One region of the Paenibacillus sp. FSL R5-0527 genome, then DNA from elsewhere that is predicted to be linked to it. Evidence: riboswitches for the same ligand, from Rfam matches in the RefSeq annotation. Region 1 holds a riboswitch; each other region holds the start of a gene.
What was found. A riboswitch is a leader RNA that binds a small molecule or an ion and turns the genes downstream of it on or off. The one in region 1 is predicted to bind thiamine pyrophosphate.
Positions count from the first base shown of each region.

Region 2: it holds a riboswitch for thiamine pyrophosphate, as region 1 does, so the genes downstream of both, NYE69_RS25055 (thiamine phosphate synthase) here and NYE69_RS28685 (ECF transporter S component) in region 1, are expected to answer to the same signal.
Region 3: it holds a riboswitch for thiamine pyrophosphate, as region 1 does, so the genes downstream of both, tenA (thiaminase II) here and NYE69_RS28685 (ECF transporter S component) in region 1, are expected to answer to the same signal.

Region 1 covers NZ_JBBOYI010000001.1:6,375,716-6,378,813, reverse strand. Annotated here, with positions in the region: gene asd (archaetidylserine decarboxylase) at 182-988, opposite strand; TPP riboswitch at 1,146-1,257, shown strand; gene NYE69_RS28685 (ECF transporter S component) at 1,360-1,965, shown strand; gene NYE69_RS28680 (ABC transporter ATP-binding protein) at 1,968-3,098, shown strand, end outside.
Region 2 covers NZ_JBBOYI010000001.1:5,633,579-5,636,676, reverse strand. Annotated here, with positions in the region: gene NYE69_RS25065 (thiazole synthase) at 1-384, opposite strand, end outside; gene thiS (sulfur carrier protein ThiS) at 390-596, opposite strand; gene NYE69_RS25055 (thiamine phosphate synthase) at 599-1,243, opposite strand; TPP riboswitch at 1,645-1,745, opposite strand; gene NYE69_RS25050 (apiosidase-like domain-containing protein) at 1,818-3,098, opposite strand.
Region 3 covers NZ_JBBOYI010000001.1:5,107,862-5,110,959, reverse strand. Annotated here, with positions in the region: gene NYE69_RS22580 (alpha-mannosidase) at 1-791, shown strand, start outside; TPP riboswitch at 877-980, shown strand; gene tenA (thiaminase II) at 1,162-1,869, shown strand; gene thiM (hydroxyethylthiazole kinase) at 1,889-2,737, shown strand; gene thiD (bifunctional hydroxymethylpyrimidine kinase/phosphomethylpyrimidine kinase) at 2,734-3,098, shown strand, end outside.

The DNA of each region.
Region 1 (3,098 bases):
TCACATTGCTGCTCATATCAAACCCGACAAGTTGCGTATTTATTCTAACGGCCGCCACAACCGTTAGATTTCCGGTGACGCGGGTACCCGCTTGAAATGCCACGCCGGTTTGTCCAATCCCCAGCCTTATTCCCATCTCTCTCCCGTATGGTTCAGCCATTCATGAAGCGGCAAGACGCCGTCAGGCGTTTAAGCAGCGCGACGGAGACGTAAAGCGGCCGAGCAACTCGCCCATTCGCACCTTCTGTCCGGCCTCTAGTCCGGGCAACGGCTGAAAACTCCCGCTTTCGGTCAGCAGCACCACGGTGGAGCCGAATTCGAAATAGGCGAGATCGTCTCCCTGGTTCCAGCTTTTCGCCCGTTCGTCGGTATATTTGATGCTGCTGACGTTCATCGCCCCGACTTTGACGAGCGCCACCTCTCCATGCTCATGGGAAATATACGTAATCAGCCGCTCGTTCCGGCATAACACCTTTTTCATATGGCGCATGCCGAAGTCGTTAACCGGATATACCCGGCCTTCGATATGCTCGCTTTCCAGCTTTTTGCCGGTGACGGGGGCATGGATGCGATGGTAATCGGTCGGGCTCAAATATAACACAAAAGCATAGCCATGCTTATACGATTCGATGCGCGGGGAACGGTTGAGCAGTTCCTCAACGGAGTAATCCTGGCCTTTCACGTTTAGAATCGTGCCGGAGCGGATTTCCCCCATAAACGTAATCAGCGCGTCCACGGGGCTGACCATGCCGCCCTGCTCCGCATGAACCGGACGCATGCCCGGCTTTAATTTGCGGGTGAAAAATTCGTTGAGCGTCCGGTATTCCCGCAGTTCTTTTTCCGCTTCATGCAGTGGAATTGCGTACGATTTTGCGAACAAAGGGATCATCAGCCGGCTGATTTCCGAATGGGAAAACTTTCCCATCAGCCTGCAAACCGATTTGCGGGAGGACAATTCCGTCATCCACTTCATCCATGCTGCCGCCAAGAAAGCAACCTCCTACTCTTGATGTGCCACTTCCGCTTATCTTGACACAGAACGGGGACGAAATCAATATGAGAGCGGTTTCTCCTGCGCATTGAAACTTGAATGTTTAAAATTTGTTCTTGATGCTTGAAAACGGTTGGTGTATGTTAAAGACAATCGCATACGATACGGGGGCTTGAGTGAATCAGGCTGAGATGGCAGCATATTCCGCTGCGGACCGTTAATCTGATCTGGATAATGCCAGCGTAGAGAATCGAATGTCCGGGATATACCCTGCGTCCATACCCGTGACCTGAGCGCCGCCTGAGCTTATTCTGGCGGTTTTTTGTCGTTTGCGAAAAAAATATATTTTTTGAAAAGGGGAGAAAAACATGCAAGAAGCAGCAACAAAACAAAGCGGCCGCGGGCTGAAGCTGAGCGATCTGCTGGTGACCGTGCTCGTGTCGGTCGTGCTTGGCGTAGTTTATCATTTCTGGAGCTCGGTGTATAACTTGTTCTCGCCGCTGTTTCCGCAGGCCGATGAAATCGTCTACGGAATGTGGTTTCTGGCTCCGACGCTCGTATTTTTGCTGATCCGCAAGCCGGGGGTGGCGCTGATCGCGGAAGTGGCCGCGGCTCATGTGGAAATTTTGTTCGGCAGCGAATGGGGCGTTCAGCTTGTGCTGTACAGTGTGCTGCAAGGCTTGGGGGCGGAGCTCGTATTCGCGGCTTTCCGGTACCGCAAATTTTCCGGTTCCATCGCCGCTTTGGCCGGCATCGGGGCCGCGGTCGGCTCCATCATTCCGGATATTTATTACGGATACGTGCAGGACTATGAAACCTGGCTGCTGATCGCCAAATACGCAATGCGGGCCGTCAGCTCCGCGCTGATCGCCGGTTACTTCGCTTACGGGCTGGCCAAAGCCGTGGAGGCCACGGGCGTGACCACCCTGCTGCGCCCCGTCGATCCCAAAGATTATGCGGCGCTGGATGATTAACCATGGAAACGGCCGTTGAAGTTTGCGATCTTAGGCTGAAATTTCCGGGGGAGACGCGGTTTGTGTTTAAGGATTTGAGCTTTCGGGCTTTTCGCGGGGAAAAAGTGCTCCTGCTCGGCCCTAGCGGGAGCGGGAAATCCACGCTTCTTCAGGTGCTGTCGGGGATTATCCCGCGGCTTGTGGAGGTTCCGATGCGCTGTGCGTCGCAGCGTTTGCCCCGCTCCTGGGGCTATGTGTTTCAGGATCCCGATACCCAGTTTTGCATGCCTTTCGTGGATGAGGAGCTGGCTTTTACGCTGGAAAACCTGGGGGTCCCCCGGCCGGAAATGACCGCCCGGATGGAGGCGGTGCTGGAGGACGTCGGGCTGCGTTTGCCCGAGCTGCACATGCCGATCCAGGCCCTGTCGCAAGGGATGAAGCAGCGGCTCGCTTTGGCTTCGGTGCTGCTCGGCGATCCGGAGGTTTTGCTGCTCGACGAGCCTTCCGCGCTGCTCGATCCCGAAGGGCGCGAGCAGATTTGGCAGTCCGTCAGCCGCATTGCCGAGGGCCGCACGCTGATCATCGTCGAACACCGGATCGAGGAAATTCTGGCGCTCGGACTCGTCGACCGGGTCGCGTTGTTCGGACCGGACGGCCGCCTGCTGGGCCAGGGATCGCCGGAGACGATTTTTGCGGAGTTCCGGCGGGAGTTAAAGGAATTCGGCATCTGGTATCCCGGAGTTTGGACGGAGTTTCTGGCCGCGCCGGAGGGGCGGCGCCTGCTGGAGCCGGTGCCGGCTCCGGCGCGGAGCGGGGATGGCGGCGGTTCCTCCGCCGGGACGCCGGGCTTTCCCTTGGGCGCTCCCTCGAGCGCTCCGTTCTCGGCGGCTGCGTGCTCCGGCCCAATCCCCGGCCCCGCGCCGCTTGTCGAACTTAAAGGATTTCGCGGGCTGAGGATGGGGAGGCCGGTTATAGAAGTCGAACATGCCGCGGTGATGCCCGGCGATTTTATCGCCGTCACAGGACCGAACGGCGCGGGAAAAAGCTCGCTGCTGCTCAGTCTGATGGGACTTCTGAAAACGGAGGGCGAATACTTTCTGCGGGGCGTTCCGATGCAAGGGGGCAAGGTCGGCCGCCGCGTCCGCCGGCGCCAG
Region 2 (3,098 bases), 740 kb from region 1:
CACCGCGAATCCCTCGGCGGCAAGCACTTCCGTGGCTCTGATCGTCTCCATATTGTCCGGGAGCAGGTATCTTTGATCATTAATCACCTCTAATTTGATCCAATGGCCCATGTCCGCCGCCCGGGCAAGCCGGGCGATCCGGATGGCCTCTTCTGCGTTGCGGGCGCCGGAAGTGTTCGGCAAAAGCGTCATATGCGGCGGGATATGGTGAAGGAGATTTTCCTCCTCCCAGTCCGGGTTAACCCGCCTTAACGCTACGGTAATCACTTCCGCTCCCGACCTTGCGATCACTTCGGGAATCAGCGCATTGCGGTTATATTTGCCGGTTCCGATAAATAATCGGCTGGACAACGCCTTGCCGCCAATGTGAAATACATCTTCCATGCTTATCAGCCTCCTCCTACAAAATGTACAAGCTCGATGCGATCCCCCTCGGCCAATCGGGTACTGGCATACGCCTCTTTTCGGACAACCGTCCCGTTCAGTTCAACCAAAATTCTTTCCTTATTCCACGGGCTGTCAGCCAATAAATCGTCCACCGTAACGCAATCTTCTTTCAGCAGGGTGTCTTTGCCATTTAGATGTACCTGCAACATTTTCACCTCCTCTCAGGGCCGCGCGGCATGGATGGCGTCACGATAGGATTTGGCCTCTGCCGCTGGGTCCGCGGAGAGTGGAGGCCGGACAGGACGGCAATGCCTTGCGCACCGTTTCGGATGACATCCCCCGCATTATCCGGCCGTATTCCTCCGATGGCAATGACCGGAACCGGGCAGCGAGCGCAGACCTCGGCCAGCATGTTTAGCCCTCGCCCGGGAAGGCCGGGTTTGCTGGATGAATCATAGACATGGCCAAAAAGACAGTAATCCGCTCCCTCACTCGCGGCCTGAGCTGCTGCTTCGGCAGAATGCACGGAACATCCGATTCGCATTCCTTGGGCAAGAGAGCGTACGGAAGCTGCCGGAAGACTGTGACCCGCCAGTTGAATATTTGCCGCTCCCGCGGCCAGCGCAACATCCAGGCGGTCGTTGATGACGATTTTTTCCAGTGGCACTCCCGCTTGGCGCAGCAGCTTCACCAGCTCGAACTGCTTTTTGGCCGAAAGCTGTTTCTCGCGCAAATGAATATAATCGACGAAAGGAAGAACAGCCTCCGCAACGCACAGCAGCTCATGGCTCTCGATTCCCTCGGCCGATATAAGATGAAGTTCAGGCGCAGCATAAGCTGGGTGACGGTTCATCATGCGGATATCACTCCTAGTTCCATTAATCAATGCTAAAAATAAAGGCTTAACCTAGAAATCGCTGCTTGACGGCCGATTGCCGGAACGACCGGCAGCGTCGGCCTTCAAAATAGCGGCTCTTTATGTACTTATTTCGGGAATCCAAGCCTGTTCATCTCCGTTAGCGGCATAAATTTACTCTATTTCTCCTAAATGAACAGATATCATCGGACTAAGGCCATTTTGTGTCCTTATTTTTTCAGGAGCTCGAGTTTCTTGGGCAGCCCTGGTTTCTGACTATTCGATGGTTTTGCCAAGCGCCGTTTTTGGTGGCTAGCCAAAATAAACGCCAAAAAACCGCTCTCCTTCAGGAGGGCGGCTAAGAACAATAACGGAAAATAAGCCACATCAGACATAATTCCGTTCTTAACTCTCCACTTCCCTACGCAGGTATTAACCAGTTCAGGTTCAAAGGGTCCGAATTTGCATTCGTCTCAGCCTTGCGGCACCCCTAGTGTCGATTCCATATGCGATTATTCATAAATTAATATACATGGTTATCCATAAAATTACAATCGCTAGTGTGCGGAGAAAGTTATTTTTTGCTGCCGATCAACAAAACATCCGCTTCGAAATCGTGCATTTCAAGGATCGTGATGTTCTCGCGGACGGTAACCTGAGGGACCGCGAACCGCCGGTGCTCCAGGTCGATAAGCGTAAATTCGTAGCCGCCAAGGTCGGCATCCAGCTTCAGCACGGTGTTGACCGGCACATAAACGGCCATCTTGCCGAAGTCGGCGGTGGCGGCCGCGCGGATTTCCTCCGTGTTCTTCAGCGCAATATTCCAGGGGCGCAGATCGGCCAAGCCGTATAGCTCAAACAGCCGTTTGGCAAACCCGTAATCCCAGGCTCCTTCAAATTTTAGCGCGGACCGCCAATCATAAGGGCTGTCGAAGCCTTCGCCGGTCACGCCGAAGCGCCGGCCTTTTTGATGCCAGCTCCAGATCCCGTGCGCTCCGTAAGTCACACCCGCTGCGGCCCCGGAAAGCAGGCTTTGCCAGGCGGCTTTGCGGACATCGGCCCGGGTAAAGCGGCCGTAAACCCGCCGGCTGTAACCCATCTGTTCATAGCAGGGTTCGGAATTGATGACCGGCCGGGTCTCAGGCTTATTGTAAAATTCCTGGGCCAACGTATACGCCGTTGCTTGAAATTGCGAATTGTGGCCGGACTGGTACATATAGAAATCGAGATCGGGATTGCCGGAAAATTCATCGGGCAACATCGCCAGTCTGCCTTGAATATGCAGCGTGGTCAAACACTGCGGACTATGCTGCTTTACGGTGCGCAGCGCGGTCAAGTAATATTGATTGGCGCGTTCGGAAGGAAAGTCGGTATCTCCGCTGATCACATAGATCGGGTAATATTTAGAAAACCGGTTGACGGCATAGCGGACGTAGGGCTCTACCGCTTCCAGCGGCATTTTCTTCTCTTCCCGCAGCTTGGCAGCCCAGGTGTCCGGGATATAATTGCACCATAACAGGACAAGCGCGGGGACAAAACCTCTGTCTACCGCCATTTGCACCATCGTTTCCGCCCTGTCGAAATAGGATTCGTTGAATTCGAAAAAGTTGTAGCTCCCGTCCGCATCGCTGGCGAAAGGCTCATACTTTAGCTCACTGCCGCTGGCATCCCATTGCCGCAGCAAATTCATCTGCAGCACATTAAAGCCTTGCTGCTTGCGGTAATCCAGATAGTAGGCCCATTCCTCCAGGGTAATGTTGGTAAATGCGCTCCAGACGGTATCGGCCAAATAGAAAAAAGGCGTGTCCTCATGCACGAAATAACGTTTGTTTGCGGATATTCCAAGTTTGATCAT
Region 3 (3,098 bases), 1.3 Mb from region 1:
GGGCGGAAGTCGCTTTTACCTGGCGGTATATGAACTCCACGATCAGCCAGCGGATGATCTTGTACTCGGGTGACCGGCGGATCGAGTTCCGGACGGAGGTGGATTGGCAGGAGCGCCAGCAGCTTTTAAAGGTCGCATTTCCGGTGGATGTACGGGCGACGGAGGCCACCTACGACATCCAGTTCGGCAACGTCAAACGCCCGACGCATTGGAACACCTCCTGGGATTTGGCCCGGTTCGAAACGGTCGGGCATCAGTGGGCGGATCTGTCGGAGCACGGTTACGGCGTCAGCCTGCTGAACGACTGCAAATACGGGCATGACATTAAAGACAATGTGATCAGGCTGTCGCTGCTGAAATCGGCGACCTACCCCGATCCGGAGGCTGATCGCGGGGAGCATACGTTCACGTATGCGCTGTATCCGCATGAGGGGCATTGGTCCGAAGGCGAAACCGTACAGGCCGCCGCGCTCCTGAATCAGCCGGTGTACGCTACGCGCGGTCAGGCGGCGGCATCCAATTTCTCCTTGCTGCGGGCCGTGCGCGTCAGCGGCAGCGGCGAAGCAGCGATCGACGCGGTCAAAAAAGCGGAGGACGGCGACGCTCTGATCGTCCGCTTCCACGAGTATAAAGGCGGCCGGGGGACGGTTCGCCTGGAGAGCGATCTCACTTTTGTCTCCTGGCAGGAAACCGACCTGATGGAACGCCCTGCCGGCGAACTCAATCGGGGTCCTGCCGAACTGCAGATTTCGCCGTATGAGATCAAAACGGTCCGGCTCGAGTTCCGCTAAGGCGGCGGGGGTGCCCGGCAAGCATTCAACGCGGATTGACACTCCAGGAAGATCCAGGTAAAGTAGTGATAGTGAATCGAATAGGAAATTCCACTAGGGGCGCCGTATTCGGCTGAGACAAGAGCGTATCTTGGACCCTTTGAACCTGATCTAGTTCGTACTAGCGTAGGAAAGTGGAGCCGGTATCGCGCCGTCCGCACGTTATCGCAAGTATCATGCGACAGGTTTTGCGCGTTCAAGCCGCTCCCTCTACGGGGCGGCTTTTTTGCTGTCTTGTAAGCGGCCCGCCTCTCACCCGCCCCTAAGCCCCCACGCCCCTACGGATGGATGCTCCTGTATCGCAGTTCACATTTTATCGGAGGTGGAGACGATGAGTTTTACGCAAATGCTGCGCCAGCGGGCGGACGAGGTTTTTGAAGCGATTTTTGAGCATCCTTTTGTGCGGGGAATCGCCGACGGCAATCTGCAGAAAGAGCAATTGATTCATTACGTCAAACAGGATTACGAGTATTTGAACGCGTACATGCGGATCTACGGGATCGCCATATCGAAGTGCGAAAGCCGCGGCGATATCGCCCTGTTCAACGAGCAGATCTCTTTTATTTTGAACAGTGAAATCCATCCGCACCAAAATTTTTGCGCTGTCGCAGGGGTCCGTTTTGAAGATCTGCAGGGTTTCCCCTTGGCGCTGTCCGCGCATCATTACATCCGCCACATGCTGACGGTGGCGCATGAAGGCAGTTTGGGCGAAATCTTGGCCGTGCTGCTGCCCTGCCCCTGGACGTATCTGGAAATCGGCCGCAAGCTGCTGGCGGAAGTGAGGCCGGTGCCGGAACATCCTTTTCACGATTGGATCCAGTTTTACGGCAGCCGGGTGACGGACGTGACGCAGCGGTTCCGGGACGTTCTCGACCAATGGGCGGAAACCGCGGCGGAAGCGGAACGGCGGAGGATGGAGGAGCATTTCATGCAAAGCTGCCAGCTGGAGTACCTGTTCTGGGACATGGCCTACAAGCTGGAGGAATGGCCGGTTCAAACGGGCCGGCGGAGCGATGACCCGTTGTCGCGGGCGCATTAACGAAGGGGGCGAACTACAAATGAGCATATTGGAAAAAGAATTATCCGCTTTGCTTACAAAAGTGCAGAACGCGAAACCGCTCGTGCACAATATGACCAACGTCGTCGTAACCAATTTTACGGCCAACGGCCTGTACGCGCTTGGCGCATCCCCGGTGATGGCTTACGCGCCGGAGGAAGCCGCCGATATGGCCAAGATCGCCGGCGCCCTCGTGCTGAACCTGGGAACGCTGTCCGCCGCCCAGGTCGAGGCGATGATCATCGCCGGGTCGTCGGCGAACGCCCATGGAGTTCCGGTGCTGCTGGACCCGGTCGGGGCGGGAGCGACGCGCTTCCGCACGGAATCGGCGCTGCGCATCCTGCGCGAGGTCAAAGTGTCGCTACTAAGGGGGAACGCGGCGGAAATCGCCCACCTGCTCGGGGAAAGCCGCGACATCAAGGGCGTGGACGCCGGGGAGAGCAGCGGCGGGGATCAGGCGGAGCTGGCCGTGCGGGCGGCGCGGAAGCTAAACACCGTCGTTGCCGTCACCGGACGCGAGGACGTGATCACCGACGGGAAGCTGTGCCGGGCCGTCAGCGGCGGGGACGCGCTGTTGACGCAGGTGACCGGCACGGGCTGCCTGCTCACGTCGGTGCTTGGGGCCTTCGCCGCGGTGGAACGCGACGTGCTGCTGGCCGGCACCGCCGGGCTGGCATTCTACGGCGCCGCCGCGTCCCGCGCCGCGGAGCGCACTGCGTCCGCCGGGCCCGGCAGCTTCCAGATCGCCTTCCTCGACGAGCTGGCCAAGCTGCACCCGCACTCGCTGAAAGGCCACGCGGCGGTCAGCGAGCGGGAAGCCTCCGCCGCCGGCGGGTGGTGGCTCGGATGAGCGGCGCGGTCCGGAAGGCGCTGACGATCGCCGGGTCCGACAGCGGCGGCGGGGCCGGCATTCAAGCCGACCTCAAAACGTTCCAGGAGCTGGGCGTGTTTGGCATGTCGGCGATTACCGCCGTCACCGTCCAAAACACGCTGGGCGTGCGGAACGTGTACCCGCTGCCGCCGGAGGCCGCGGCGGAGCAAATCGAGGCGGTCGGCTCGGACCTGGCCCCGGACGCACTGAAAACCGGGATGCTGTTCAGCGCCGAAATTATCCGCGCCGTGGCGGGGCAAATCCGCGCTTTCGGCTGGGTCCGGGTCGTCGTCGACCCGGTTATGATCGCCAAAGGCGGCGCCGCGCTGCTGCAGCCCGA